One region of the Nonomuraea sp. NPDC000554 genome, then DNA from elsewhere that is predicted to be linked to it. Evidence: riboswitches for the same ligand, from Rfam matches in the RefSeq annotation. Region 1 holds a riboswitch; each other region holds the start of a gene.

Region 1 (7,384 bases):
TCGCGGTTGGCGGCCTGGATGGAGACGGTGACGGACTCGCCGGCCCTGATCAGGTGGCCGTCCAGCTCGACGTCTGCCACCGCCGTCCGCACGCCGGTGTGGGGGATGCTCAGGTAGCGCAGCAGCTCCTCGACGGCCTGGTCGGTGCGGCCGGGGTCGGCGCGCAGGGCGGCGAGCTGGTCCGGGTGGCTCAGCAGGGCGAAGGTGCCCAGCGCGAGCATGTTGGCCGTGGTGTCGAGGCCGGCGCCCAGCAGCAGGGCTCCGATGTTGGTGAGCTCCTCGTCGGTGAGGTCGTCGGTGGTCAGGTCGCTGAGCAGGTCGTCGGTGGGCTGGGCGCGCTTGGCCAGCACCAGCTGGTGCAGGTAGCCCTGCAGGGCGGTCACGGCGGCGTACTGCGCCTCCGGTGTGGCGTCGTGGTCGTTCAGCGCCGCCGCGTGCCGCTGGAACATCTCGTGGTCGGCGTAGGGGACGCCGAGCAGCTCGCAGATCATCAGCGCGGGGATGGGCTGCGCGTACGCCTCCACCAGGTCCACCGGCGGGCCGTGCCGTTCCATGGCGTCCAGGTGCTCGGCGGTGATCTGCTCGACCCGCGCGGTCAGCAGGTTCATCCGGCGGACGGTGAACCTGCCGGTGAGCAGCTTGCGATAGCGGGTGTGCTCGGGCGGGTCCATCCCGATGAATATGCCGGGCGGGGCGGGCGGGGCCTGCCCGGCGTAGGCCGCTCCGGGCACCGGGGAGCGCATGAGGTCATGCCGTGAGCTGAAGCGGGTGTCGGCCGTCACGGCGCGGGCCAGGGCGTGGCTGGTCACCAGCCAGCCCACGTGCCCGTCGGGGTAGGTCATCCGGCTCAACGGCCGCTGCTCGCGCAGCCGCCCCAGCTCCTCGGGGGGATCGAACGGGCGGCCCGCGGGACGCGTCACGGGCAACCCCGCCAGGACGGGGAGGGATTCGGTCATCTCTGCTCCTTCTGGACCGGCTGGTCATCGAGATAGTACGTGTTCGACTGCTAGCAAAAGCTACGTTGCATTCAATGAATCTGTCAATCAGTGATTCGCCGATTTCCCTGTCTGGCCAGCTAAATAGAGTAGAGAATTGCAATGGACTTGAAGGTGAATGCAACGTCTCCCGTGTCTTTAGTTGCAATGAGGTGTGCACAAACGCAATACTGTCGCCCGGTGTGTCGAGCGGAAGAGCAAACGGGAGGCGAGTGCGGATGCCGGGAGGCAGGCTGACCTACGAGGACCGTCAGAGCATCGCCGCGGGGCTCGCCGAAAGGCTCGGGTACGCCGAGATCGCCAGGCGCCTCGGGCGGCCGACGTCCACGATCAGCCGGGAGGTGGCGCGCAACGGCGGGCCCGGCGGCTACCGGGCCGACCGGGCGCACCAGGCGACCGAAGGGCGCGCCCGCCGGCGCAGGCGGGCCCCGTCACCGGCGCCGCAGGTCGCCACCGGCGGATACGGGCGCGACCCGGAAGCGGTGCGCGACCTCGAGGAGGGCCTCACGGCGCTGCTGGTCCAGACCGGGGTCCCGCGGACGACGGCCAGGGTGCTCACCTGCCTGTACACCACCGACTCCGGCAGCCTCACCGCCGCCGAACTGGTCCAGCGGCTGCGGGTCAGCCCGGCGTCGATCTCCATGGCCGTCGGCTACCTCGAGGAGCAGGCGCTGCTCAGGCGCGAACGCGACCCCGGGCGGCGGCGCGAGCGGTACGTCATCGACGACGACGTCTGGTATCGAGCCTTTCTGGCGAGCGCCCAGATGACCGTCATGCTGGCCGACGCCGCCCGGGGCGGAGCCGACGTCCTCGGTGCCGCCACGCCCGCCGGCGCCCGGCTGGGGGACATGGGCCGGTTCCTCGGGTACCTCGGCGACGACATGGTCCAGACGGCCGAGCGCTGGTGGCAGATCTTCGTGGCACACCGGACGGCGGGCCGCCGGTACGGCGGGGCGGGTGACCCTTGCCACGTGACGGATGTGACAAGAGTTACAGATGGGACCTGACTCGAACCTGTGTCGTCAACTGTGAGCAGGGTCACATTTGAGTAACGACGGCCTGGCTTCCAGCAGGCATTCGTCCCCTTACTGACACCTTTATCTGATCTTTACAGGCTGACTCGGACTTTGCCAGCTCCAGAACTTTCGGCGTAGCTTCTGGCCGTCGCGGTGCCAAGCCATGGCGCCGCGAATCGACATCGGTCCCCCCGATGTGGACGAGATAGTCATCCGCTGGCCCGCCGCCACTCCCACCGAGCACGACACCCGGCGGTGAGGCCTGCCGAATCCGTGCAGCCAGGAGGCACGGAGCCGGGGACCCAGCGATCCCGTTCCCCAGGGATCAGGGGTGAATCGGCGCGTTACGCGCCGTAGGGCGACTTCCAGGCCCGAATCCGTCAGCTAACCCGGTAGGCGTTCGTGGAAGATCCAAGGAGAAATCCTGTCTACCCACCCGCATAACCCCCGTCTGTCCCGTTTTGCCGTGAGTGGCGTTGCGCTCACGATGTCCGTGGCGGCTGGAGGGCTGATCCTCCATGCCCCGGCGGCGCAGGCGGCGACGACGAGCGAAAGGGCCGGCACTTCCACGACCGCGGCGGCGAAGACCGTCGGGACCGCGAAGACGGCCACGGTTTCTCGGCAGATGGCGAAGGCCCGCAAGGCCGTCGCCGTGGCCAAGGAGCAGGTCGGTGACCCCTACCGGTTCGGCGGCACCGGGCCTGGCTCGTTCGACTGCTCCGGACTCGTCCAGTACGCCTGGAAGAAGGCCGGAGTGAAGATCCCGCGCGTGACGAACAGCCAGTTCGCGCGCATCAAGAAGAAGATCTCCTGGAAGAGTCTCAAGCCGGGCGATCTGATGTTCTTCCGCGGGCTCGGACACGTCGGCATGTACGTCGGCCATGGCAAGATGATCCACTCGCCGAGGACCGGCGAATCGGTGCGTATCGACAAGCTCGGCGGCTGGCGCAAGGCGTCGTTCGTCGGCGCGGTACGTCCCGGCCTGTGACCGATCACGAAACGCCCCGCCCCTGCCAGGGGCGGGGCTTTCGCGTGCCGTCATCCGGCAGGCCGCCTTCCACCGTGGCGCTCCGCGGCCTTGCGGGCGGTGCCAGGTTTCGCGCCCGCGGCAGGCCGCGTTCCGCTGTGGCGCTCCGCGGCTTTGCGGGCGGTGCCAGGTTTCGCGCCTGCGGCAGGCCGCGTTCCGCTGTGGCGCTCCGCGGCTTTGCGGGTGGTGTCCGGTTTCGCGCCTGCGGCAGCACGGTCTTGACGATTGGGGGCCTGCGTTCCCCGCGCTGTGACCTGCGGCCTCGCGGCCGTCTCCGGTCGGCCGGGCCGCTACGATCTGGCATGGTGTCCGTGCAGGTGAGCCGTCGAGCCGCGCTGGCGGGGGTGGTGCTCCTCGCGGCGGCCTCGGCCAGCGCGCCGCCGGGCGGCCCGCTCGCGCATGACGGGCTCCGAGATCTCTGGCCTGACGGAGCCCGGACCGTGCGCGGCGCCCGATCGCTGGTCGTGGGGCATCACGCCGACGCCGGGCTGCTCCGTGACCTGGCACGCAGGGCCGACGCGGCGGGGGAGCGGGTCTCGGCCGTCCTGGGCGGCCAGGTGCGCCCGCTGGTGCTCGTCCCCGACTCCACCGCCGACGGCGCCCGCCTGGCGGGGCTGACAGGGGTGGCCGGGCTCGACGGGCTGGCCGCCGTCGCCGACGACGGCCGGGTGATCGTGCTGCCCACCGCGTTCGCCCGGCTCACCCCCACCGGCCGGGACGTCGTCCTCACCCACGAGCTGACGCACGTCGCCGCGGGCACCGACCACCTGCCCACCTGGCTGTACGAGGGCTTCGCCGACTACGTGGGCTACCGCGACGCGGGCCTCGCCGTCCCGGTGGCCGCGGCCGAGCTGGCCGCAGAGGTCCGGGCCGGGCGGCTGCCGCGCGAGCTCCCCGGGCCCGCCGCGTTCGCGGCGCGTGAGCCGGGACGGCTGGCGCGCGCGTACCAGGAGGCGTGGCTGGCGTGTCGCTTCCTGGCCGGACGGTTCGGCGAGAGGACCCTGGTGAGGCTCTACCGTGATGCCCAGAGCCGCGGCGTCGACGCGGCTCTGGCGGCGCTCGGCCTCTCGGTCGAGACACTGACGGCACGGTGGCGCGACTACGTGCGGGACGAGCTGGCGTAAGGGGACGCAGATGGACGATCGTCAGGACGTGAACGACATGCCCGACGCGGGCCCGCCCAGATCCGCCGCCCAAGGCCGGCAGGCCGCTTCAGCCGCCTCCGAACTGGGCGCTCCAGCCGACTCCGGAACGCCCGGCCCGGCTGACACCGAACCGGGTATCCCAGCCGACCCCGTCCCGGATCCCCCGGACGGCACCGAGGCCGGGGGCACCGAGTCCGGCGGCGCCGAATCTGGCGACACCGAGTCCGGGGGCAGGGAGAGCGGCGGGCGGCCGGGGGAGCCGGAGACTGAGGAGTGGCTGGACCGGCGTGCGCGGCGGCAGGCCGGGGGCGCGTTGATGGTGCTCGGGGCCGCCATCCTGGCGGTGGCGGCGTTCAGCACGCCCTGGCGGGTGCTGCCGCCCGGGGCGCCGGACGTCCCGCCAGACCCCGCGAGAGACTTCACCGCCGCGCAGATCGCCAGGGCCGACGCCTTCGACGCCGCCACCGCCATCCCCGGCTATCTCTCGCTGGCGCTCACCGTCGTCTTCGCGGGCCTGCTCGTCGTCACCCCGTTCGGCGCCAGGGTGCTGGGCCGGCTGCGTGGCCCCTGGTGGCTGCGGGTGATCGAGGGCGTGCTGCTGCTGACCGCGATCAGGGAGGCCCTGCGGTGGCCGCTCGGCATGTGGGTCGAGACACGGCTGCGCGCCTACGGCCTGTCGACGCAGGACTGGGCCGGCTGGACGGCCGACAGGCTGAAGAACCTCGCCGTCAACGTGGTGCTGCTGTCGATCATGCTGGTGGTGCTGGTGGCGCTGGCCCGCAGGTTCAGGCGGTGGTGGCTGCCGGCCGCCGTCGGCGCGTTCCTGTTCACGGTGGCCGCCTCGTTCGTCTACCCGGTGGTGTTCGAGCCGCTGTTCAACGACTTCCACGCCATGCCCGCCGGCCCGCTGAGGACGAACCTGCTCGCCATGGCCGAGCGCGACCACGTCCCGGTCGAGGACGTGCTGGTCGCCGACGCCTCCCGGCGCACGACCGCGCTCAACGCCTACGTGTCGGGCTTCGGCGCCACCCGTCGCATCGTCGTCTACGACACGCTGCTCCAGGCTCCCCAGCCCCAGGTGGAGCTGGTGGTGGCGCACGAGCTCGGGCACGCCAAGCGCGGCGACGTCCTGACCGGCACGCTGATCGGCGGGCTGGCCGCCGCGTTCGGCTCGATCCTGCTGTACGTGGTGTTCGGCGCGGTACGCCGGCGCACCGGGGTCGTCTCGGTCGCCGACCCGCGGGCGGTGGGCGTCCTCATGGGCCTGATGAGCCTGGGCACCCTGCTGTCGGGCCCGGCCCAGAACGTCGTCAGCCGCCACATCGAGGCCCGCGCCGACGTGCACGCCCTCGACCTGACCCGCGACCCCGTCACCTTCGCCGCCATGCAGAAGCGCCTGGCCGTGACCAACATCTCGGACGTTTCTCCCAATCTCTTCGACTACCTGATGTACGCCTCGCACCCCACCGCTCCCGAGCGCATCGCCATCGCCCGGTCCTGGGCACGGCTGAACGGCGTCGGCGAGCCGTGACCGGGGTGGTGTTCGTCACCAACGACTTCCCGCCCAGGCCCGGTGGCATCCAGTCGTTCGTGCACGGCCTGGCGCTGCGCACCCCCGGCGTGGCCGTCTACGCCCCTGCCTGGCGGGGGGCCGCGGAGTTCGACCGGCGCCAGCCGTACCGGATCGTCCGGCACCCCACCTCGCTGATGCTGCCCACGCCCGAGGTCGCGCGGACCGCGGCCAGGCTGGTCGCCGAGGAGGGCGCGCGGACGGTGGTGTTCGGCGCGGCGGCCCCCCTCGGCCTGCTCGCGCCGAAGCTGCGCGCGGCCGGGGCGCGGCGCGTGGTGATGCTGACCCACGGCCACGAGGCGTCGTGGGCGAGCGCCCCGCTGTTCCGCGCCGCGCTGCGCAGGATCGGCGAGCATGCGGACGTGGTCACCTACCTGGGCGAGTACACCCGCACCCGGTTGGCCGCGGCGATCCCGCCCGGGAAGCTGGTACGGCTGGCGCCCGGCGTCGACACCGGCCAGTTCCATCCCGGGGCCGCCAGGGCCGAGCTGGGCCTGGACGGCAGGCCGGTCGTGGCGTGCGTGTCCAGGCTGGTGCCGCGCAAGGGCCAGGACCAGCTCATCAGGGCCTGGCCGCGGGTGCTGCGCGCGGTGCCCGGCGCGGTGCTGCTGATCGTGGGCGGCGGCCCGTACCGGAAGACGCTCGTCCGGCTCGCGCGGGGGCAGGAGTCGATCCGCTTCACCGGAACCGTCCCTGCGGCGTGCCTGCCGGGCTACTACGCCGCCGCCGACGTGTTCGCCATGCCGTGCCGCACCAGGCTGCGCGGCGTGGACGTCGAAGGGCTCGGCATCGTGTTCCTGGAGGCGTCCGCGACCGGCCTGCCGGTGGTGGCGGGGGCCTCGGGCGGCGCGCCCGAGGCCGTGCGGCAGGGCGAGACGGGCCTCGTGGTCGACGGAGCCGACGCGGACGAGATCGCCGCCGCCCTGATCGACCTGCTCCAGGACCCCGGCCGCGCCAGGAAGATGGGCGAGGCGGGCCGCGACTGGATCGTCCGCGAGTGGACCTGGGACGAGGTCGCCGCCCGCTTCCGCGCCCTGCTCTGAGCCGTGTTCGACCTTTCTGCTCAGCCCTTCGTCGCGCCGAGCGTCAGCCCGGCGACGAACTGTTTGTGCAGCATCTGGAAGACGATCAGCGTCGGCAGCGCCACCAGCACGGACCCGGCCGCCAGCAGGTTGTAGTCGGTGAAGAACTGGCCGCGCAGGTTGTTCAGCGCCGAGGTGACGGGCAGCTTGTCGCCCGACGACATCAGCACCAGCGCCCACAGGAAGTCGTTGTACATCCAGGTGAACTGCAGCGTGGACAGCGCCGCCAGCACCGGACGGCACAGCGGCAGCGTCAGCTGCCAGTACCGCCGCCACACGCCGGCCCCGTCCACCAGCGCCGCCTCGGTGATCTCCTCGGGGATCGTGCGCATGAAGTTGGCCATCACGAACACGCAGAACCCGAACTGGAAGGCCACGTGGATGAGGATCAACCCCAGGTAGGAGTCGTAGAGCGACTGCGAGTCCGACAGCCACGACGGCAGCGGGATCAGCGTGTACAGCGTGTAGAGCGGGGTGATCAGCACCTGCGGCGGCAGCAGGTTGCCCGCGGTGAACACGATCAGCAGCACCTTGCGGCCGGGGATGCGC
Region 2 (7,384 bases), on a different contig from region 1:
ACGGCCCGCCCGCGCCTGCGTCCGGGGACCCCCCGCTGAAGGTGACCGCGCCGGGGATGGCCGTGAAGGCCGACCGCAGCTCGGCGGCGAGATCGGAGTGGGTAAGGGCGCCGGGCTTGGAAGTCCAGGCCCGCAGGGCGGCGTGGAACGCCGCGACCACCAGATCCAGTGCCAGCCTCGGCCGCGGGTCACCGTGGTCCAGGCCGAGCCTTCGCTGCAGAGTCGCCTCGACAACCGCGCTGGTGCGGTCGCAGTACTGAAACCCGTACGCGGCGATCGACGGTGTGCGCTCGGCCAGTTCCTGGGTCAGCCGTACGCGGGTCACCCAGGCCCCGCCGCCGTCGTCCATGCGCGCGAGCGCGGCGAGCAGCGCCTCCTCCAGCACCTCCAGTACGGGCGCGCGGCCGAACGACAGGTGCTCGACGTCGTCCCGCAGGCCGTTCCACAGCGTCTCCAGCGGAGTGAAGGCGACCTGCTCCTTGCTGGCGAAATTCCGAAAGAAGGTGCGCTTGGAGACCTCGACGGCCTCGCACAACTCGTCGAGGGTCACTCCGTCGAAGCCGCGCTGCGTGAAGAGTTCGAGCGCGGTATCGACCAGCGCGGCTCTGGTCTTGAGCTTCTTACGCTCCCGCAGCGAGGGCTTCTCCGGCGCGGAGGCGGAGGAAGGATCGGCAGTCATCGCCCTTAGTGTACCTGGAACGCAGATGCCTCCCATATGCTTATGCCACTGAGTGGCATATTTCAGAGAGGATCGCCATGCGCGCCCTGATCGTTGATCGTTCCGTCCCCGGTGGCCTGCGGGTGGGGGAAGTGCCCGAGCCGGTGCCCGCCCCGAACCAGGCGCTGGTCCGGGTCACGGCCACCTCACTCAACTACGGCGAGGTCAAGCACGGCATCGAGACGGCTGAGGAGGGGACGGTGCTCGGCTGGGACGCCGCCGGTGTCGTCGTGCAGTCGGCGGCGGACGGGTCAGGGCCGGCCGTGGGCACGTCCGTCGTGACCCTCGACGAGCGCGGGGGCTGGGCCGAGATCCGAGCCGTGCGCACCGACTGGATCGGCGTCGCGCCCGAGCGCGCGGAGCCGGGCGCGATCAGCACCATCCCGGTAGCGGCCGGCACCGCGCTGCGCACGCTCCACCGGATCGGGCCCATCCTGGGGCGGAGGATCCTGGTATCCGGCGCCACCGGAGGCGTCGGCCGCTACGCCGTCCAACTCGCCAGACTCGGCGGCGCACACGTGATCGCCTCCACCGGCGACCCCGGCAAGCACGGCGAGGCGTTGCGCGCTCTGGGCGCCCACGAGGTGGTGTCCGGTCCTGCGCAGGCCGGCGGCGGGCTGGACGGTGTGCTCGACATGGTGGGCGGCCCGCAACTCGTGGAGGCGTTCGACCAGCTCGGCGAGGGCGGCACGCTGGTGGCCGTCGGCCACTCCACGGGCGAGGGCGAGAGCTTCCCGTTCGGTGCCATGTTCAGCGGGCCAGGCCGTGATGATCGTTCGATCGTCACGTTCATGCTGCTGTTCTGCGACGGGCTGGACCGGGACCTTACCTGGCTGGCCCAGCAGGTCGCAGACGGCGTGCTGAGCCCCGAGATCACCTGGCGCGGCGGCTGGGACGACGCGTCCGAGGCGGTGAGCGCCCTCGTCGAGCGCCGTCTGCACGGAAAGGCGGTGCTCGACCTGGCCTGACGGCCCCGTCGTCTCAGAGCCTGCCGAGGTGGTGCATGCGGCGGCTGGGGGGCCTCAGCGCCCAGGACAGGACGGTCAGAACGGCCAGGATGGCCAGCAGCCACACCTCGCCGCGGTCGTACCCGGTGGTCAGGTGGGAGACGATGGCCCCGGTATAGGTGTAGAAGGCGCCTGCATAGGCCCATTCCTTGACCAACGCGCGACGCGGGGCGAGCAGGGCGATCGCACCCAGCACCTTCCAGCTTCCCAGCAGCACCAGGAAGTAAGGCGGATAGCCCAGGTGCGTCACCAGATCGCGGACGTATGGGAGCCGCGCGATATCCCAGATGCCGCCGACTGCCAGTTCGGCCGCCACCGCTGCGGTGGCCAGCCAGTATCCCGCCGATCGCAAACGCACGGGTCCGTAGCGCTGGGCGATGCCCATGAGATGCTCCTTGTCACATCCGAGCGGAGTGCTGGTTCATCGCTATGAACCCCCGGGGCGGAAGGATGTGACCGATGGACGAGGCCGGGCTGGCAGCGCGCTTCGAGGAGCAGCGGCCCCATCTGCGGGCGATCGCCTACCGGATGCTGGGCTCGCACGCGGAAGCAGACGACGCGGTGCAGAACTCATGGCTGCGTCTCAGCGGCGCCGACACCGCCGATGTGGACAACCTCGCCGGATGGCTGACCACCGTCGTCGCCCGGGAGTGCCTGAAGATGCTGCGCACCCGCCGGAGCCGCCGCGAGGAGCCCCTCGGCGACACCACGGCCGAGCCCTCTGCCGGAGGCTACGACGTCAACGATCCCGAAGCCGAAGCCCTGCTGGCCGACTCGGTCGGTGCCGCGCTGATGGTCGTGGTCGACAACCTCGCCCCCGCCGAGCGGCTGGCCTTCGTCCTGCACGACATCTTCGCCGTGCCCTTCGACGAGATCGCCGCCATCCTCGAACGGTCCCCGGCCGCTACCCGTCAGCTCACCAGCCGCGCCCGCAGACGGGTCCGAGTCGCGACCCCACCCCGGCAGGTTGACATCGTCCGCCAACGACAGGTCGTCCAGGCGTTCCTCGCCGCGCTGCGAGAAGGTGACTTCGACGGGCTCCTCGCCGTACTCGATCCCGATGTGCTCCTCCGAGACGGCAGCGCCGAACTCCCCCCTGGCGGTGCAGGGCTGATGCGAGGCGCGCGGGCTGTAGGCGCCCACGCGCTCACCTTCTCGCGGGGTGCCCGGTTCGTACAGCCCGCGCTGGTGAACGGAGCCGTGGGTCTCGCGATCGTCCCGCAAGGACGCCTCATCGGGGCACTCGGCCTCACTTTCAACCACGACAAGATCGCCATCATCGAGATGATCGCCGATCCCGAGCGCCTTCGCCACGTCGACCTGGCAGCTCTCGGCCCTTGACCGCCGACGGCCTGCGACCCAGGCCGGAAGCCGCCGCGCCCTGGATGTGGTCCTCTCCCAGAGAGGCGTCGTCCCGAGCACGAACCAGTGCGGTGCTGCGCGCATCTGATCGGGCATGAGCGACACCGTCGTCCGGGTCTGCTTGTGGCCCGCGACGATCAGCGCACAGGAGAGAGGAGTGGCGCTCTGCCGTGGGCACGCTCGGCCGGCACCTCCGTACCGGTGTCCGAGCGGGCCGGTGGGCTGGGGCTCATGAGGTGCGGGTCAGTTTCTCAGACGTCCTGAGGAACTTCGTGCCGTTCCACTTGTAGGTCTGGCGGACGATCAGATCGGGGCAGCAGTTGGGAGCCTTGTCGCTGACCACCTTGCCGCTTAGGTCTACCTGTCCGTTCTGGATGGTGACGTTCTGGGTCTTGAAGTAGCGGTTCTTGCCCAACGCGCCGATCAGGCGGGGGGCTGAGCGCTTGGAGGCGCCGTCGTAAACGAAGGAAATTGTGGGATTGCCCGACGTAGGGCTCGGGCAAGACGAAACGACCACGGTCTCGGGCTTTCCGTCACGCGTGAGGTCGCCTACAGCGGCGACGCGGGCGCGCACGACATACCAGGTGTCGCTCGGCCGTGGCTTGGGGCAGTGCAGCGCCGGCTCCACCACCTTCGCCCAGTCGGTCCCTTCGAAGGCGGCGGCCGTGGCTGGAGCCGCCGCACTGTCGGCCGTGGCGGTGCCCATGGCGAGGAGCGGCGCCAGTGATGTCGAGATGGCGACGGCCCCCGCCCAGGTACGGAGTCGGCGGGCCATCGGGCTGCTCTTGTGCTCGGCGCATGAGTTCATAACCATTCTGATGCAAGGAACGCCGAACAAGTTCGATCAGAATCGCCCTGGAACCCTACTTCGAGCCGGTTTCGTTCAGGTTCCGGCCTAACCGGCGGGCAGAGACGCGCTCGCACCATTCTGATCCGTAGCGAGAACGTCGTCCGTGATCGTCCAAGGCCGTCGCTGGTATCCGAGAGGGGCGGCAAGCTCCCCGACACCCCTTGCCGAAGCGCGTCGCCGTACAGCTCACCGGGCACATGGCCGCCCCCGAACTCTTCGCAGCGCCGAGTAGCTCAGTACATCGAGATGTGCACGTGGTCGTAGTGGTTCTCGGTGATGCTGCCGCGGTCCGACATGGCTTCCCAGCCCGAGCCCTGGTTGATGCGCTGCTTCCAGATGACGTACTTCACGCCGAGCTTGGCCTTGTTCTGCAGGGCCCAGGCGGCGATGTGGTCGCCCAGGGCGTTGTTGACGCTGCTCGGCATGGTGCCGCCGGTGCTCATCATGAAGTCGCAGGCCCGGCCGAGGGGGTGCTCGCCGCTCGATCCCGACCTGAAGCACCCCACCTCGAACGGCAGCGCGAAGTTCTTCTCGATCAGCCCTCGGATCACCCGCATGCGGGCGGTGATGTTGTCGGAGCCGGAGGGCAACTCGGGCGCCCAGCTGCCGTCGGAGCGCCGGCCCGGTCCTGTCGGGACGAGTTGCGTGAGCTTCTTCTGGATGTCCTTGATGACGTCCTGGGCGCCGTCGCGCTGCTTGGCGACGTCCGCCGTGTCCGTGCGGATCTTGGACTCGAGCGCGGCGGCCTCGTCGGAGGCGCGCTTCTTCTCGTCGCGGGCGCTGGCGACGCTCTGCACGATGGCCTGCTGCTCGCTGGTGAGCTGTTCGAGGACGGCGGCGGCGCCGCCGTCGGTGGGCAGCAGGAAGGACGGATCGCCGTTCTGGTAGCGCAGCTGGATGAGCTCGGAGACCCGCCTCTGGGCCGTGGCCAGCGTCTGGTCGGCGGTGGCGAGCCGTTTCCTGGCCCCCTCCGCGTCCTGTCGCGCCTTGGCCAGCTCGACGCGCTTGAGGTTGTAGCTCTCGATGAGCTTGTCGACTTTCGCGTTGAGCTTCTTGAGCTCGGCGCGCAGCTGCGCCTCCGTGGGTTTGGGCGCGGCCGAGGCGACGGCCGGGCTGAAGGCCGCGGAGGCGGCGGTGACGAGAGCGATGGCCAGACTCGCGGGGGACGCAGCCGCCACGTACGTGTTCCTCTCCCTCTGCCGGCCGGGTTAGCTGACGGGTTCGGGCAGGAGTGATGTCCCTACCACCGAAGTGGATTCACCCCGGTTGCGGTGGGTCCCCGGCTCCCGGGCAACGCGCCCGGGATTAGGCGGCAACGGCTGTTACGGCCGGTGCAAAAGGGATGTTAGTAGTAAAACCAAGGTCATGCGACCTCAATCGGAAATCAATTAGTGATCTACCTGTGATCGAAGCATGCGTGCCGCCTCCTCAGGCAGCACGTCGTTGACGAACGCCCCCATCGCCGACTCCGAGCCCGCCAGGTACTTCAGCTTGCCGGGCGCGCGCCTGATGCTGAACAACTCCAGGTGCAGGTAGGCCAGCTCGCGCTGCTGCCGCACCGGCGCCTGGTGCCAGGCCGAGATGTACGGCATCGCCACGCCGAACAGCCCGTCCAGTGCCCGCAGCACCGAGGTGTACAGGGGCGCGAACGCGGCCCGCTCCTCCTCCGACAGCGCCGCCAGGTCGGGCACCTGCCGGTGCGGATACACGTGCACCTCGAACGGCCAGCGGGCGGCGGCGGGCACGAACGCGGTCCACAGCTCGTTCGAGGCGACCACGCGGGTCCCCTCCGCCCGCTCGGCGGCCAGCACGTCGGCGAACAGGTTGCCGCCCGGGTGGCGTGAGGCGGCCGCGAGCTGGAGCTTGGTGCGTGGGGTCACGTACGGGTAGGCGTAGATCTGGCCGTGCGGGTGGGGGAGCGTGATGCCGATCTCCTCGCCGCGGTTCTCGAAGCAGAACACCTGCTCCACGCCGTCGATGGCCGACAGCTCGGCCGTCCGGTCGGCCCAGGCCTCCATGACCAGCTCGACCTGGGAGTCGGACAGGCGGGAGAACGACGAGGAGTGATCGGACGTGAAGCACACGACCTCGCACCGTCCCACTCCCGGCCGTACTTCGCTCAGTCCGCCCACCTCACCGTAAGTACCGAAATTTCCGGAAAAGGAGGGGAAGCGGTTCTCGAACACCACCACGTCGTAGTCGCGCGCCGGAATCTCCGAGGCCCGCGTGTCGGTCGACGGGCACAGCGGGCACTCGTCGGCGGGAGGCAGGAAGGTGCGCGTCTGCCGGTGCCCCGCGATCGCGATCCACTCCTCGGTCAGCGGGTCGTAACGGAGCTCGGACGCCACCGGCCTGGGGTCGAGCGGCCGCCGGTCGATCGCGCTCCTGTCGGCGTCGTCGCGCCGGTCGAAGTAGATCAGCTCTCGGCCGTCGGCCAGATGGGTGATGGTGCGCTTCACTGCGAGCCCTCCGCGATGATCAGTTCTCCGGCCCGTTCGGCCAGTTCCAAGCGTGCGTCCTCGGACAGCCCGGCGTCGCTGATGACCACGTCGGCCTCGGTCAGCTCGGCGATCGTGCTGATGCCGACGGTGTTCCACTTCGTGTGGTCGGCGGGGACGACCAGCCGGTGCGCCGCGGCCACCAGCTCTCTGTCGGTCTCGGACTCCAGCAGGTTCGGCGTGGTGAACCCGGCGCGGACGCTCATCCCGTGCACTCCGAGGAAGAGCGTGTCGACGTGCAGGCGGCGGATCGCGGCCACCGCGACCGGGCCGACGAGCGCGTCGGACGGAGTGCGGACGCCGCCCGTCAGCACGACCGTGCGGTCGGCGCGCGGGTTGCGGTGGAAGACCTCGGCCACCGGGATCGAGTTGGTGATGACCGTGAGGTCGGGCACGCCGATGAGGTGACGGGCCAGCGCCCAGGTGGTGGTGCCTGCCGACAGGGCCACCGCGGTGCCGGGCCTGACGAGCTGGGCGGCCTGGCGCGCGATGGCCTCCTTCTCCTGCTGCTGGCGGGCGGACTTGGCGGTGAAACCCGGCTCCTCGGTCGAGCCGGGGCCGAGCGCGGTGGCGCCGCCGTGCACCTTCTCCAGCAGCCCGCGCTCGGCGAGCACCTCCAGGTCGCGACGGATCGTCATGTCGGAGACGCCGAGCTCGCGCACGAGATCGGCCACCCGGACGCCGCCGCTGCTGCGCACGCGCTCCAGGATTGTCTGCTGCCGCTGCTGTGCGAGCACGCCGCCGCTCCTTCCAACAGATTCCACCAAATTATGACACGGATTTGTTGGGGAATGTTAGATAGCCGCATGGCTTGTGCGGCGGCCCGAGGCGCGAGACGTTGGAAGCGAAGCACACGCCGATCACCGGAGGTGAGCCCATGGCCAGACGATCTCGCAAGGGCAAGGCCCGCAAGAAGAAGAAGGCCAACCACGGAAAGCGCCCCACCGCC
Region 3 (7,384 bases), on a different contig from region 1:
GCGTCCCCTTCAGTCGGCGATGCGCACGGCGCCCGCGAACGGGCGTCGGGCCAGCGGCGCGATGCGCACGACGTCGCCCGTCTGCGGCGCGTGCACCATCATGCCGCCGCCGATGTAGATGCCGACGTGGTGCAGGTCGCCGTAGAAGAACACCAGGTCGCCGGGGCGCAGCTCCTCCCTGGAGATGTGCTTGCCCGCGGTCCACTGGTCGCCCGTGTAGTGCGGCAGCGAGATGCCCACCTGCTGGTAGGCCGCCATCACCAGGCCGGAGCAGTCGTAGGAGCCCGGCCCCTCGGCGCCCCAGACGTACGGCTTGAGCTGCTGGGTGAGCGCCCACCTGGCGGCTTGGGCGGCCTTGCCCGATCCGGCGATGGGCAGGCTCACCCGCGTGGCGCGGGTGCCGGGACGTCCGGCCTCGCCGATCGCGCGCTTGAACAGGCCGCTCTCCACCTTGGCGACCAGCTTGGTGATCTTGTCACGCCTGCTGCCCAGATCGGAGACGAGCTGCTGGACCTCCGTGATGCGCGAGGTGGCGGTCGTCTTGGCCTGCTCGGCGTTCGCCCTCGCGGTGGCGAGCTGGTTGACCTCCTGGCCCCGCTCCTGTGCGAGGACGTACGTCGTCGCCGCCCTGTCAAGGAAGGACTCGGGATCGGAGTCGCCGGCGAAGGTCAGGCCCCGGTCGAAACCGCCGGAGATGTACTCGTGCTGGATCAGCAGGCTCGCCTTCGCGCGCTTGGCGGCCAGATCGGTCTCGCTGGTGGCCAGGACCTTCTTGGCGGCGTTGACGGCCTTCTGAGCGGCCTTGAGCTTCTCGCGCTGGCCGTTGTACTGCTCGCTCAGCGTCTCGATCTCGTTGTGCATCTTCTCGACGCGGTCGGAGAGCTCCTTGAGCGAGGGCTTGGGTTCGGCGGCGGCCGAACCGACGGGGAGGGTGAAGACCAGGGCCGCGATCGCGGCGCCGACCACGCCGAACCGGAGGACGCGCCTGCTGGAGGGCGCCGGTTCTGGGGGGCGGGCGTGCTTGCCCGCCGACTTCCCCCCACGGTCGCGCGTGCGCTTCACCAACAAGCTCCTCTCGTAGGCGCCTACCGGGTTAGCTGACGGGTTCGGGCCGGAGCAGCCCTACCGGACGCGGTGGTCCGGATTCACCCCGGGGTGGTGGCGCCTGATCATCTCGCCACCGCTGGGTCCCCGGCTCCCCGCGTGGGGATTGGGCGCGCCATCGCCACGGGTCGCGGCGGTGGCATCGTCGCTGGACACTAGTGCACTCGCGGTTGGTGCTCAACCAGAACTGCCAAGTCTGTTGAGGTTTCACAACCGAAGAGTCACAAGGTGATCTCGTGCCCACACGTACAGAACAGACTTTATGCCCACTTTGACCAAGCTTGGCATGGTAGGCGGTCGGATGAACGGGACGAATCCCAACGTGCTCGTCCGGCCACGGCATGTCACAAGATGGGGGAGCGATGAGAGATAGGGGTGAGCCGTAATCGGATCTGTACGCTGGAGAGCCATGGAGCAGGTCGCCGAACTGTCAGTCGCTGACACCGAGACCGTCGTGCGGCGTGCCCGCACGCCCGACGTCCGGACCATCAGGCGCCTGGTCGACACCTACGCCGGCGCCGGCCCTCGGATGCTGGAGAAGGCCACCGTCACCCTGTACGAGGACGTGCAGGAGTTCTGGGTGGCCGAGAGGGGCGGGCGGGTCGTCGGCTGTGGGGCGCTGCACGTGCTCTGGGAGGACCTGGCGGAGATCCGTACCGTCGCGGTGGACCCCGATCTCCGTGGGTTCGGAATCGGCCACCAGATCGTCTCCGCCTTGATCGGCACGGCAAAGGATCTTGGGCTGCGCCGTGTTTTCTGTCTCACTTTCGAGGTGGATTTCTTCGCGAGGCACGGATTCCAGCCGATCAACGGCACGCCGGTCTCGCCCGAGGTCTACGCCGAGCTCCTGGCCTCGTACGACGAGGGTGTGGCCGAGTTCCTTGATCTGGAGCACGTCAAGCCGAACACCCTGGGCAACACCCGGATGCTGCTCCACTTGACATCGGGTGACACAGGCCTTGACTAAGTGGAAAGGTGATTGTTGATACCTATGTCGATACGTTGGGCGGCACAGGCATGTGTCCTGACATGTGCCACACGCGCACTCGAAGCGAGGTGACACGGTGAGCACCGGACAGCCGCCGTATCCACAGGACGACTCCGGCGAGAATCCGCCTCCCGGGATCCCCGAATACGGACAACAAAACGCGAGCCGCCCTCACGGTCAGCCCGATCCCGACGCCACCGTCGTGGGCTACCGGGTCGACGACGCGTACGGGCAGCCCGGCTACGGGCAGCAGCCGCAGTACGGCCAGCCTGGCCAGCAGTACGGGCAGCAGCCGCAGTACGGTCAGCCCCCATACGGCCAGCAGGGTCAGCAGTACGGCCAGCAGGCCTCCTCCCAGCCTCAGCCCGGCTACGGTCAGCAGCCGCAGTACGGGCAGCAGGGTTACGGGCAGCAGGCTCCGTCGCAGCCTGACTACGGTCAGCAGCAGTACGGTCAGCAGCCCGGCTCCGGCCAGCAGGGTTACGGGCAGCAGGCTCCGTCGCAGCCCGACTACGGCCAGCAGCCGCAGTACGGCCAGCAGAGTTACGGCCAGCAGGCCCCCTCCCAGCCCGACTACGGCCAGCAGCCGCAGTACGGGCAGCAGGCTTCGTCGCAACCCGACTACGGTCAGCAGCCGCAGTACGGGCAGCAGGGCCACGGGCAGCAGGCCCCCTCCCAGCCCGACTACGGCCAGCAACAGCAGTACGGCCAGCAGGGCTACGGTCAGCAGCCTCCCTCGGGCCAGCAGTACGGCCAGCAGCAGGACTACGGCCAGGGCCAGGGTTACGGTCAGCAGCAGGACTACGGCCAGGGCCAGGGTTACGGTCAGCAGCAGGACTACGGCCAGGGCCAGGGTTACGGTCAGCAGCAGTACGGCCAGCCCGGATACGGCCAGCAGCAGTACGGCCAGCCGCAGCAGTACGGTCAGCCCGGCTACGGGCAGCAGTACGGCCAGCAGGGATACGGGCAGCCGGTGGGCGTGCAGCCGCCCGGCGCGCCTGCCCCGCTCGCCGAATGGTGGCAGCGCCTGGCGGCGAGGATCATCGACGGCGTCATCTTCGGCATCGTCTACTTCGTGATCGCCCTGCTCGTCACATCGTTGCTGCTCGCCAGCTACGACTCGACCACCGGGACGATGAGCGGCGGCCTGGGCTCGTTCGGCGTGGGCTTGGTGAGCACGATCCTGTTGGTGGTGCTCTACGTCGGTTACGACTTCCTCCTGCACAAGATGAACGGCCAGACGGTCGGCAAGATGGTCCTGGGCATCAAGGTCGTCCCCGTGGGCCAGATGCTCCCTCCCGGCGGGCTCCCCGCCGACCAGGCCATCAAGCGCGCCGGGGTCACCTGGGGCGGCTACATCCTCTGGTGGATCCCGGTCCTGGGGCAGCTGATCGCCTTCGTCTGCACCGCGTTGAACGGCGCGTCCCAGCTGTGGGACAAGCCGTTGCAGCAGACGTTCGCCGACAAGGTCGCACAGACCGTGGTGGTGAAGATCAAGTAGTCTTCGCGCACCTAAACAGGGGCCGGCGTCCAGCCGGTCCCTGTTTTGCGTGTGCGGGCCGTACCAAAATGGGAGGCGCGGTTCCCCGAACGTGAGGTGGCTTATGACCGGCACGTGGACGTACACGGTGCCCGCTGAATGGTGGGAACGACTGGCCGCCCGGCTCATTGAGGCACTCGTCTTCGGTGTCTTCTATTACATTCTGTTCATCACGCTGTGGGGTGTCTTCCGAACTGTCGGGCTGTCCGACGCGTTCGACGGTCGGCTGCCCGGCGTGTTCGCCTGGTTGGCCGCCGGGCTGGGATATACGGTCTACGACTGGATCGCGCATTCCGGTGGCGGCCGCACGTTCGGCAAGGCGATCATGGGGATTCGACTGGCGCCCGAGGGTCTTCCGCGCGGTGCGCTGCTCAAACGGGCGCTGGTGTATCCAGGGCCCGCGATGCTGATGGGCATTCCGATCGTGAATCTGCTGGTCGGAATCTTCGCGTTCGGTGTCGGCTTGCTCATCCTGGTCGACAAGCCGTACGAGCGCGGGCCGCACGATAGGCTCGCGGGAACGCGTGTGGTCAAAGATCTTCGCTAGCCATGCACACCTGCAGGGATAGCTTTTCGCAAAATTTTCTCTTGATCCGGTAAGGAGCCTGGAGAGACTGGCATTAAGCTGTGTGACGTCCGGGTTGCCGGATCTCGGCTCCCCTGCCACACAGTGGGGGTCAGTGTGCCGCTATGGTCGTGTGCGGGCGGTTCACCTCGCGAGGCGATGACGGCTCGCACCCGACGGTCGGTCGGTCTTAAAGCGCCCCCTGAAACCAGGTCCGCTGTGGAGGCGAGGACGAATGGAAGCCGTAACAGACGTATTGTCAGCGCTCATCCCCCCGCTCGTCGTGGCCGGCGCCTTCGTCTTTGGCGTTGTGAAGTTGGTGCGGTCCCCTGAGGGGCCCCGCGCGCGGGCAAACCGCCGGGATCAGGCGGAGAACCACTGATCAGCTAGTCAGCCGAATCCCCGTAGCGCTGAATTGTGTCCGCGCCTTTCCGGGTATATGTTTGGGTCGGCGAATGAAACAATGCTCCGGGAAAGGATTGCGTAGATGGCCAAGCAGATCCAGGAGATTCTCATCGATGACCTCGATGGGGGCGAGGCCAATGAGACGGTCAGCTTCGCTATTGACGGCTCCACGTATGAGATTGACCTCAGCGACCTAAACGCGAAGAAGCTGAGGGACGCGCTCACGCCATTCGTGCAGCACGCTCGCCGGGCAGGTGCCGTCTCCGCGCGTCGTCGTGGTCGTGGCGGGCAGCGTGCGATGAGCCGCGAGAAGAGCTCGGAGATCCGGCAGTGGGCCAAGGCTCACGGCCTGCCGGTCAGCGAGCGCGGCCGAATCGCCTCCACCGTCGTAGAGAAGTACGAAGCGGCGCACTAAGGTGCCGTCGTCCGACCATGCGCTTATGCCGTTCGCCTAGGACCCCGGCGATCGCCATAAGCGCATGATCATTTATGAGTAGCCCTCAGCTTCTCGATGGTTGCTCGCGTCGATCTTCTAATGCGCCCAAATACGGACGCTTAGCTCGTCGGCCCCTGATTCCCGGGTGTGTCCCTTTTCCGGGGCTGGTTCGTTCCAGGAGTGCCATCGCGAGGGCCTCCCGGAAGCCGTCTGGTAACCGGGCTGACCAGTCCGAGGTAGATTTCTCCGTCGAGAACCCCTTGCCCGCAGGGCCTGCGGGTCACGACCGCGTGTGCTCCGCCGCGAGAAGTGGCGCCGCGTTTGGACGTCCACATAGGATGTTCTGGTATGGGTTACGTACGCGGCAACCCTGACGTTCAGACGCGACCACCCCAGGTCGAGTGGTGTGAGCGTCCGACGGCCGAGCCGTGCTGATCTGTCCCCGCCGAGGGGGGCAATTGCCGGTGCTCGCGAGTAGCGCCCTAAACCTCGTTCGCTTGCGGCGTATCGGGAACACGACACCCTCTGACAGTAGTTGGATGGAGGGTGAACGCCCTGCTCCCGGGGAACGTTTCTGCTATAGAGCGTGTCAGTGGCAGAGGGCACGGTTCGCCGGGCCAGGGCTAGCATGCGGGATGACGGGACCGGATTTACCGGCCTGGCTGACCGCTCTGTGAGGAGCGACGAGATGTTCGAGAGGTTCACCGACCGAGCGAGGCGGGTTGTCGTCTTGGCCCAAGAAGAGGCCAGGATGCTCAACCACAACTACATCGGCACTGAGCACATTCTTCTTGGATTGATCCATGAAGGTGAGGGCGTAGCCGCCAAGGCTCTGGAGAGCCTGGGCATCAGCCTTGAAGGAGTGCGTCAGCAGGTCGAGGAGATCATCGGCCAGGGCCAGTCGGCTCCGTCGGGGCACATTCCGTTCACCCCGCGGGCCAAGAAGGTTCTTGAGCTGTCGCTCCGTGAGGCTTTGCAGCTGGGTCACAACTACATCGGCACCGAGCACATCCTGCTCGGGCTCATCCGCGAGGGTGAGGGTGTGGCGGCTCAGGTGCTGGTCAAGCTTGGAGCTGATCTCAACCGTGTTCGGCAGCAGGTCATCCAGTTGCTCCACGGTTACCAGGGCAAGGAGCCGGCCGCCGCGGGCGGTCCCCAGGAGTCGGCTCCGTCCACCTCCCTGGTGCTCGACCAGTTCGGCCGCAACCTGACCCAGGCCGCCCGCGAGGGCAAGCTGGATCCGGTCATCGGCCGCGAGAAGGAGATCGAGCGGGTCATGCAGGTCCTCTCCCGGAGGACCAAGAACAACCCCGTTCTCATCGGCGAGCCCGGCGTCGGCAAGACCGCCGTCGTCGAGGGCCTGTCGCAGAAGATCGTCAGGGGCGAGGTGCCCGAGACGCTGAAGGACAAGCAGCTGTACACGCTTGACCTCGGCGCGCTGGTCGCCGGCTCCCGCTACCGCGGTGACTTCGAGGAGCGCCTGAAGAAGGTGCTCAAGGAGATCCGCACGCGCGGCGACATCATCCTGTTCATCGACGAGCTGCACACGCTCGTGGGTGCGGGCGCCGCCGAGGGCGCCATCGACGCCGCCAGCATCCTCAAGCCCATGCTGGCCCGCGGCGAGCTGCAGACCATCGGCGCCACGACTCTCGACGAGTACCGCAAGTACCTCGAGAAGGACGCCGCGCTCGAGCGGCGCTTCCAGCCGATCCAGGTGGCGGAGCCCTCGCTCAGCCACACGATCGAGATCCTCAAGGGTCTGCGCGACCGCTACGAGGCGCACCACCGGGTGTCCATCACCGACGGCGCGCTGGTGGCCGCCGCCCAGCTGGCCGACCGTTACATCAGCGACCGCTACCTGCCCGACAAGGCGATCGACCTCATCGACGAGGCCGGTTCGCGGATGCGCATCCGCCGGATGACCGCTCCGCCGGACCTGCGCGAGTACGACGAGAAGATCGCCAACGTCCGCCGCGACAAGGAGTCCGCGATCGACGCGCAGGACTTCGAGAAGGCGGCTGCCCTCCGCGACCAGGAGAAGCAGCTGCAGCTCAAGCGCGAGCGGCGGGAGAAGGAGTGGAAGGCCGGCGACATGGATGTCGTGGCCGAGGTCACCGAGGAGCTCATCGCCGAGGTCCTCGCGACCGCCACCGGCATCCCGGTCTTCAAGCTGACCGAGGAGGAGTCGCAGCGCCTGCTCCGCATGGAGGACGAACTCCACAAGCGGATCATCGGCCAGGACGACGCCATCAAGGGTCTGTCGCGGTCCATCCGGCGTACCCGCGCCGGTCTGAAGGATCCGCGCCGTCCCGGTGGGTCGTTCATCTTCGCGGGTCCGTCCGGTGT
Region 4 (7,384 bases), on a different contig from region 1:
CTCGGCCTCCAGGCCGAGGTCGGCGGCCATGGACAGGATGGAGTCGCGGGTGATGCCCGGCAGCAGGGTGCCGGTCAGCGCGGGCGTGACGAGTTTGCCGCCGAGGACGAAGAACAGGTTCATCCCGCCCATCTCCTCGACGTACTTGTGCTCGTGCGCGTCGAGCCAGACCACCTGGTCGCAGCCCTGCTCGACGGCCTGCCGCTGCGCGACGAAGGCCGCCGCGTAGTTGCCGCCGCACTTGGCGAAGCCGGTGCCGCCGGGCGCGGCGCGGGTGTACTCGGTCGACAGCCACACCGAGACGGGCTTCACGCCGCCGGCGAAGTACGAGGCCGCCGGTGAGGCGATCACCATGTACCGGTACTTCCGCGACGGGTAGTTGACCCCCAGCCCGACCTGGGTCGCGATGATGAACGGCCGCAGGTACAGGCTGTGCCCCTCGGCGGTGGGCACCCAGTCGCGGTCGGTCTGGACGAGCACTTCCAGCGACTCGACGAACGTCTCCTCCGGCAGCTCCGGCATGGCCATCCGGACGGCCGACTGGTTGAAGCGGGCCGCGTTGGCGTACGGGCGGAACGTCACGATCGAGCCGTTGCCCTGCCGGTACGCCTTGAGCCCCTCGAACAGCTCCTGCGCGTAGTGGAAGACCGCGGTGGCGGGGTCGAGCAGGAGCGGCCCGTACGGCTGGAGCCGCGCGTCGTGCCACCCCTCGCCCTCGGTGTAGTCGATGGAGACCATGTGATCGGTGAAGACCTGCCCGAATCCGGGACTCGCCAGTACCTGCTCCCGCTCGGCCGCGGTACGCGCGTGGTCGGATAGCTGCACGTCGAAGCTGAGCTTCTGAGCGATGGTCATGACGAACGTCCTTCTCTCTGCGATCTCGACAGCACTGCGCGGGGCAGTACGTACTTCCTATTGTCTCGCTATTTGGAATGGCAAGGGGTGGGTGGGGGGTTGTGATCGTGCGGACACCAAAAAGCGCCTGGCAGTCCGTCACCGGACCGCCAGGCGCTTGCGGAGCTAGGCGGCCCTAGCTCGATACTCGCGCGGTGATGTCGTCGCCGATCTCGTGCGTGGTGCGACCCGCCCACCCGGTCAGGCGCTCCAGGATGTCGTCGGCGACGGCCTGCTCGACCTTGGCCGCCTCGGCGCGCAGGCCGAGGTGGTCGAGGAGCATGGCGGCCGACAGGATGGTCGCGGTCGGGTCGGCCTTGCCCTGGCCGGCGATGTCGGGGGCGCTGCCGTGCACCGGCTCGAACATGCTGGGCGCGGTGCGCTCAGGGTTGATGTTGCCGCTGGCGGCCAGGCCGATGCCGCCCGCGATGGCCGCGCCGAGGTCGGTGATGATGTCGCCGAAGAGGTTGTCGGTGACGATGACGTCGAAGCGCTCGGGCTGGCTCACGAAGAACATCGAGGCCGCGTCGATGTGGTAGTAGTCGGTGCTGACCTCGGGGTACTCCTCGGCCACCCGGTTGACGGTGCGCTGCCACAGGTCGCCGGCGAAGGTCAGCACGTTCGTCTTGTGGATGAGGCTGAGTTGCTTGCGCGGGCGCGACTTGGCCTTCTCGAAGGCGTACCGCACCACGCGCTCCACGCCGTAGGCGGTGTTGAGCGACTCCTGGGTGGCGATCTCGTACGGGGTGCCGCGGCGCATGACGCCGCCGGTGCCCGCGTACAGACCCTCGGTGCCCTCGCGGATCACGATCATGTCGATGTTCTCGGTCGGCGTGTCGGCCAGCGGGGTCTCGACGCCGGGGAAGAGCTTGACCGGGCGCAGGTTCACGTAGTGGTCGAACGCGAAGCGCAGGCGGAGCAGCAGGTCGCGCTCCAGGATGCCCGGCGGGACACTGGGGTCGCCGACGGCGCCGAGCAGGATCGCGTCGTAGCCGCGCAGCTTTTCGAGCACGGAGTCGGGGAGCGTCTCGCCGGTTCGGTGGTAGCGGGCGGCACCCAGGTCGTAGTGGGTGGGCTCCAGCTTGACTCCGACCGCTTCGAGGACCTTCAGCCCCTCTGCCACGACCTCGGCGCCGATGCCGTCGCCAGGAATGACCGCCAGGCGGATGTTACGCGACTCCATGGACGGTACCTTACCGGCTCGTCTCGGCTGACGAACACACCGTCTCACTGTCCGGACGGTCCGTTTTAAGCTATTTGCGACCTTTTGACCGTTTCGTTAGAGTCCGTCAGGCCTAATCCACGCAACGGCTGCGTGGAGCCGGGGACCCACTTCACCTGGGGCGAGTCGGCATCGCCGTAGGGCTACTTCCAGGCCCGAGCCCGTCAGCTAACCCGGTCGGCCAGATGGAAGGACACTCCCCTGTCTCGCATCGCCGTCCTCGTCGTCCTGGGAGCAACAGCCGCCGGAATGGCCCTCGCCTCCCCTGCCAACGCCGACTCCGACACCCCCGACAGCATCCCCAGTTCCTCTCCCACCACCACCCTCACCGGCTCTCAGCTCAAGCAGCTCCAGATCAAGAAGACCCCGACCCCCGCCTGGAAGGTCGCCCTCAAGTTCGCCATGAAGAAGCGCGGCATCCCCTACGTCTGGGGAGGGACGAGCGACAGCGGCTACGACTGCTCCGGGCTCATGCTCCGGGCGTACGGGAAGGCGGGGATCGAGCTCCCGCGCACCGCCGCCGAGCAGTACAACGCCTTCTCCAAGAAGATCAGCTGGAACCACCTCAAACCCGGTGACCTGGTCTTCTTCCACGGCCTCGGCCACGTGGGCATGATCTCCCGCCCCGGATACATGGTCCACGCCCCGCACACGGGCGACGTCGTGAAGGAGGAGCAGCTGTCGGACTGGCGCAAGGACTCCTTCGTCGGCGCCGTCCGTCCCGACCCCAAGGGCGTCAAGCTCTGGAAGGAGATCAGCAAGCAGCGCGCCACACCGGCCCCTGCCATGCCGACAGCGACGTTCTGACCCGTAGCGGCCTCATCCCCGGCGAGCGTCGAAGATGAGGTCCCAGGCGCGGGCGCGCGCGTGGGCGACAGCGCCGAGCAGGACGCCGCTGTCGCCCAGCGCGCTCGCCACCACCACCGGACGCAGCGGCCCCAGCTCGGCCACGCGGCTCTCGATCGCGGCCCCGAGCAGGTCGAGGTTGCGCCCGACGCCGCCGCTCAGCACGATCACCTCGGGGTCGAGCACCGCCGCCACCGCCACCAGCAGGCCGCCGATCCGCCGCCCCTCGGCCTCCACGACCGAGCGGGCCACCGGATCGCCGGTCGCGGCGGCGGAGAACACCTCCTTGGCCGTGGCGAGGTCGAGCCCGGCCGCGCGGGCGGCCCGCACCACGCCGGGCGCGGCGGCCACGGCCTCGGTGGCGCCGTGCGCCAGCGCGTCGTCGGACGGGATCGGATCCTCGGCCGCGGGGACGTACGACACCTCGCCGGCGGCGCCCCGCGCCCCGACGTACAGCTCGCCGTTGACCACGATCCCCATGCCCACCCCGGTGCCGATGGAGACCAGCGCGAAGTTCGCCTTGCCCTGCCCCTCGCCGTAGACGTGCTCGCCCACGGCCGCCAGGTTGATGTCGTTCTCGATGACGAGATCGACCTCCAGCGCCGAGCGCAGCCGTTCGGCCAGGTCGGGCCCCGGCAGGTTGGGGGCGAACTCCAGGCGTCCGAGCGCCGGGTCGTACACGCCGGGCGAGCCGACGACCGCGCAGGTGATCGAGGACCAGTCGAGCTCGGCCTTCTCGGCCGCGGCCCTGGCCAGGTCGCCCACCAGCACGGCCAGCTCGGCCGAGCTGCGCGCGGTGTTGCGGCCGTCGGTGCGGCCGGCGAACGTGCCGCGCAGGTCCGCCACCGCCACCCTGATCCAGTCGCGGCCGATGTCGACGCCCGCCACGTGCGCGGACGCCGCGTTCATGTCGTAGAGCGAGGTCACCGGCCCCGGCCTGCCCGACACCTCGCCGACCAGGTGCACCAGGCCGTCCTCTTCCAGCCCGGCGAGCGCGGCCGAGACCGTGGGCTTGGACAGCCCGGTGATCTTGGCCAGGTCGGCCCGCGACGCGGGGCCGTGCTCGTGAAGGTGGTCGAGCAGACGGCGCTCGTTCAGCACCCGCAGCAACCGCGGATTACCCAGCTCACCCCGCATGTGACGTCCTCCTCCAGGCAAACTCTAGCCAACAACGCTGGTAGTAAACTACCTTTCTTACCAGCACCGGGGGCCGGCACACTCGAAAGGGACGATGTGCGATGCACCGAGCCTGGCTATTCCTCCCCGCCGCAGCGGTCCTGCTGGCCGCCGCCTGCGGGAACAACACGACGACAGCGAACCCGAAACCCCAGGACCAGCAGGGCGGCAAGACCATCGCGCTCTTCCTGCCCGAGTCGAAGACCACGCGCTACGAGGCCTTCGACCGCCCGCTGTTCGAAGCGAAGGTCAAGGCGCTCTGCGCCGACTGCAAGATCCTCTACAGCAACGCCGAGCAGGACGCCGCCAAGCAGCAGCAACAGGTCGAGGCGGCGCTGACCCAGGGCGCGAACGTGCTGGTGCTCGACGCCGTCGACGCGAACGCGGTGGCCCCGCTGGTCAACCAGGCCAAGCAGAAGAAGATCCCGGTGGTCGCCTACGACCGGCTGATCTCCGGCATCGACTACGCGTACTTCGTCTCGTTCAACAACGTCCGGGTGGGCGAGATGCAGGGTCAGGCCCTGCTCGACGCGATGAACGCCAAGGGCACCACCGCCAAGGGGCAGATCGTGATGATCCACGGCTCCCCCACCGACCCCAGCTCGGCCGACTACAAGAAGGGCGCCAAGAGCGTCCTGGACGGCAAGGTCAAGGTCGGCAGGGAGTTCGACACCCCCGACTGGAGCCCCGACAAGGCCCAGCAGCAGATGGAGCAGGCGATCACCGCCATCGGCAAGGACAACATCGTCGGCGTGCTCTCGGCCAACGACGGCATGGCGGGCGGCGCGATCGCGGCCATGAAGCGCGCGGGCTACAAGCAACTACCGCCCATCACCGGTCAGGACGCCGAACTGGCGGCCGTCCAGCGCATCCTCACCGGCGAGCAGTACATGACCATATATCTGGACATCAGGGCTGAGGCGGAGAAGTCCGCCGAGCTGGCCGTCTCCCTCGTCAAGGGCGAGCAGCCGACCGCCACCAGCAAGGTCAACAACGGCACGGCCGACATCCCCGCCTTCCTCCTCGACCCCATCGCCGTCACCGCCGACAAGGTCAAGGACACCATCGTGAAGGACGGCTTCTACACGGCCGACCAGATCTGCACCGGCGAGGTCAAGGCCGCCTGCGCGAAGGCGGGCATCCAGTAAATGCTCTCGGCGACAGGCATCTCCAAGCGGTACGGCGCGGTCCAGGCCCTCGACGGCGCGAACCTGGACCTGCGCGCAGGCGAGGTCACGGCCCTCATGGGCGACAACGGCGCCGGCAAGTCCACCCTGGTCAAGACCGTCTCCGGGGTCGTCGTCCCGGACGAGGGCACGATCACGCTCGACGGCCGTCCCGTCAGGATCGCCAACCCGCACGACGCCCAGGCGCTCGGCGTCTCGACCGTCTACCAGGACCTCGCGCTCTGCGAGAACCTCGACGTGGTGGCCAACCTGTTCCTCGGCACCGAGCGGCGCCGCTGGTCGCTGCTGCGGCACATCACGATGGAACGCGCCACCCGTGAACTGCTCGACCAGCTCGACGTCCGCATCAGGGACATCAGGGTCCCCGTGGCCATGCTGTCAGGCGGTCAGCGCCAGTCGGTGGCGATCGCCAGGGCGCTGATCGGCGAGCCGCGGCTGGTCATCCTGGACGAGCCCACCGCCGCCCTCGGCGTGGAGCAGACCGCCCAGGTGCTCGCCCTCATCGGGCGGCTGCGCGAGCGCGGCCTCGCGGTGCTCGTCATCTCGCACAACCTGGCCGACGTGCGAGCGGTGAGCGACCGCGTGGTGGTGCTGCGCCTGGGACGCAACGCGGGCGACTTCACCACGGCCGAAGCCTCGCAGGAGGACATCGTGGCCGCCATCACGGGAGCAGGGGCATGACCGACACCTTGGTACGCAAGCCGTACACCCCGAAAGCCACGGTCGAGCGGCTGCGGCAGGGCGACGTCGGCGCGTGGCCCGTCGTCGGCGGGCTGGTCGCCATCGCGATCGTGTTCAGCCTGCTCAACGAGCGCTTCCTCGCGCCGGAGAACCTCACCAACCTGGCTCTGCAGATGGCCGCGACCGGGACGATCTCGCTCGGCATCATCATGGTGCTGCTGCTCGGCGAGATCGACCTGTCGGCGGGCTCGGTCAGCGGCCTGTGCGCGACCGTGATGACCATCGTCCACGTCAAGCAGGGCTGGAACCCGCTGCTGGCCATCGGGCTCGCGCTCGCGGTCGGCGCCGGGATCGGCCTGGTCCACGGGCTGATGTTCACCAAGCTGCGGATGCCGTCGTTCGTGGTCACGCTGGCAGGGCTGATGGGCTGGCTCGGGCTGCTGCTCTACCTGCTGCGCGAGGGCGGCACGATCAACCTGCCGTTCACCGGGTTCATCTCGAAGCTGAGCGACACCTGGTTGCCGTCCTGGCTGTCGTGGGTGCTGGTCGCGGGCCTGGTGGCCGTCTCGGGAGGGGTGGCGCTGGCGTCGCGGCGGCTGCGGCTGGCCGCCGGGCTGTCGGTGACGCCGCTGTGGTGGCTGCTCGTCCGGACGGGCGGGCTGCTCGTGCTGCTGGCCGCCGCAGTGGTGATCATGTCGGCGGACCGGGGCGTGCCGCTGTTGCTGATCATCTTCGGCGCCCTGGTCGTGCTCTTCGACCTCATGCTCAGGCACACCGTGTTCGGCCGCCACCTGTACGCCGTCGGGGGCAACGCCGAGGCCGCCAGGCGCGCGGGCATCAACGTGACACGGATCAGGATCCTGGCGTTCATGCTGGCGTCCACGCTGACGGCGGCGGGCGGCATCCTCGCGGCCAGCCGCCTGTCGGCGGTCAACCAGCAGTCGGGCGGCAGCGACATCCTGCTCATGGCGATCGCGGCGGCGGTCATCGGCGGCACCTCCCTGTTCGGCGGGCGCGGACGCGCCTACGACGCGCTGCTCGGCGTCCTGGTCATCCAGTCGATCACCAGCGGCATGTACCTGCTCAGCGTCGACTCCTCGGTGCGGTTCATGGTGACGGCCGCGGTGCTGGCGCTGGCGGTGGCGATCGACTCGCTCGCCCGCAGGGGCGCCGCCCGGTGAGCCGGGTCCTGGGCATCGACGTGGGAGGCACCAAGGTCGCCATCGGCGTGTCCGGCTCCGACGGGCCGGCGTTCTCGGAGCGCGTCCGGCTCGACACGGGGGGCGACACGCTCGCGCGGGCGCTCGCCGCCGCCCGTGCGCTCGACGCCGCACCGTCCGCCGTGGGCTTCTCGACCTGCGGTGTCATCCGGGACGGG

Evidence for each region. Region 1 has a riboswitch for cyclic di-AMP ahead of ABT294_RS16300 (C40 family peptidase). Riboswitches for the same ligand answer to the same signal wherever they lie in the genome.
Region 2: another riboswitch for cyclic di-AMP. It lies ahead of ABT294_RS38865 (coiled-coil domain-containing protein); the one in region 1 lies ahead of ABT294_RS16300 (C40 family peptidase).
Region 3: another riboswitch for cyclic di-AMP. It lies ahead of ABT294_RS10210 (C40 family peptidase); the one in region 1 lies ahead of ABT294_RS16300 (C40 family peptidase).
Region 4: another riboswitch for cyclic di-AMP. It lies ahead of ABT294_RS23780 (C40 family peptidase); the one in region 1 lies ahead of ABT294_RS16300 (C40 family peptidase).

What each region holds. Positions count from the first base shown of each region.
Region 1 covers NZ_JBEPDC010000007.1:190,679-198,062, forward strand. Annotated here, with positions in the region: gene ABT294_RS16290 (cytochrome P450) at 1-956, opposite strand, end outside; gene ABT294_RS16295 (GbsR/MarR family transcriptional regulator) at 1,214-2,002, shown strand; cyclic di-AMP (ydaO/yuaA leader) riboswitch at 2,265-2,425, shown strand; gene ABT294_RS16300 (C40 family peptidase) at 2,478-2,999, shown strand; gene ABT294_RS16305 (gluzincin family metallopeptidase) at 3,356-4,162, shown strand; gene ABT294_RS16310 (M48 family metallopeptidase) at 4,173-5,714, shown strand; gene ABT294_RS16315 (glycosyltransferase family 4 protein) at 5,711-6,796, shown strand; gene ABT294_RS16320 (carbohydrate ABC transporter permease) at 6,817-7,384, opposite strand, start outside.
Region 2 covers NZ_JBEPDC010000028.1:26,753-34,136, reverse strand. Annotated here, with positions in the region: gene ABT294_RS38890 (TetR family transcriptional regulator) at 1-679, opposite strand, end outside; gene ABT294_RS38885 (zinc-binding dehydrogenase) at 757-1,686, shown strand; gene ABT294_RS38880 (DoxX family protein) at 1,700-2,110, opposite strand; gene ABT294_RS38875 (sigma-70 family RNA polymerase sigma factor) at 2,185-3,066, shown strand; gene ABT294_RS38870 (hypothetical protein) at 3,317-3,862, opposite strand; gene ABT294_RS38865 (coiled-coil domain-containing protein) at 4,171-5,115, opposite strand; cyclic di-AMP (ydaO/yuaA leader) riboswitch at 5,121-5,259, opposite strand; gene galT (galactose-1-phosphate uridylyltransferase) at 5,326-6,396, opposite strand; gene ABT294_RS38855 (DeoR/GlpR family DNA-binding transcription regulator) at 6,393-7,172, opposite strand; gene ABT294_RS50920 (50S ribosomal protein bL37) at 7,274-7,384, shown strand, end outside.
Region 3 covers NZ_JBEPDC010000004.1:276,472-283,855, reverse strand. Annotated here, with positions in the region: gene ABT294_RS10210 (C40 family peptidase) at 10-1,062, opposite strand; cyclic di-AMP (ydaO/yuaA leader) riboswitch at 1,068-1,227, opposite strand; gene ABT294_RS10205 (amino-acid N-acetyltransferase) at 1,514-2,071, shown strand; gene ABT294_RS10200 (RDD family protein) at 2,169-3,593, shown strand; gene ABT294_RS10195 (RDD family protein) at 3,697-4,179, shown strand; gene ABT294_RS10190 (histone-like nucleoid-structuring protein Lsr2) at 4,685-5,017, shown strand; gene ABT294_RS10185 (ATP-dependent Clp protease ATP-binding subunit) at 5,727-7,384, shown strand, end outside.
Region 4 covers NZ_JBEPDC010000012.1:238,912-246,295, reverse strand. Annotated here, with positions in the region: gene ABT294_RS23790 (branched-chain amino acid aminotransferase) at 1-855, opposite strand, end outside; gene ABT294_RS23785 (3-isopropylmalate dehydrogenase) at 1,031-2,077, opposite strand; cyclic di-AMP (ydaO/yuaA leader) riboswitch at 2,177-2,313, shown strand; gene ABT294_RS23780 (C40 family peptidase) at 2,366-2,923, shown strand; gene ABT294_RS23775 (ROK family transcriptional regulator) at 2,936-4,099, opposite strand; gene ABT294_RS23770 (sugar ABC transporter substrate-binding protein) at 4,201-5,286, shown strand; gene ABT294_RS23765 (ATP-binding cassette domain-containing protein) at 5,287-6,006, shown strand; gene ABT294_RS23760 (sugar ABC transporter permease) at 6,003-7,187, shown strand; gene ABT294_RS23755 (ROK family protein) at 7,184-7,384, shown strand, end outside.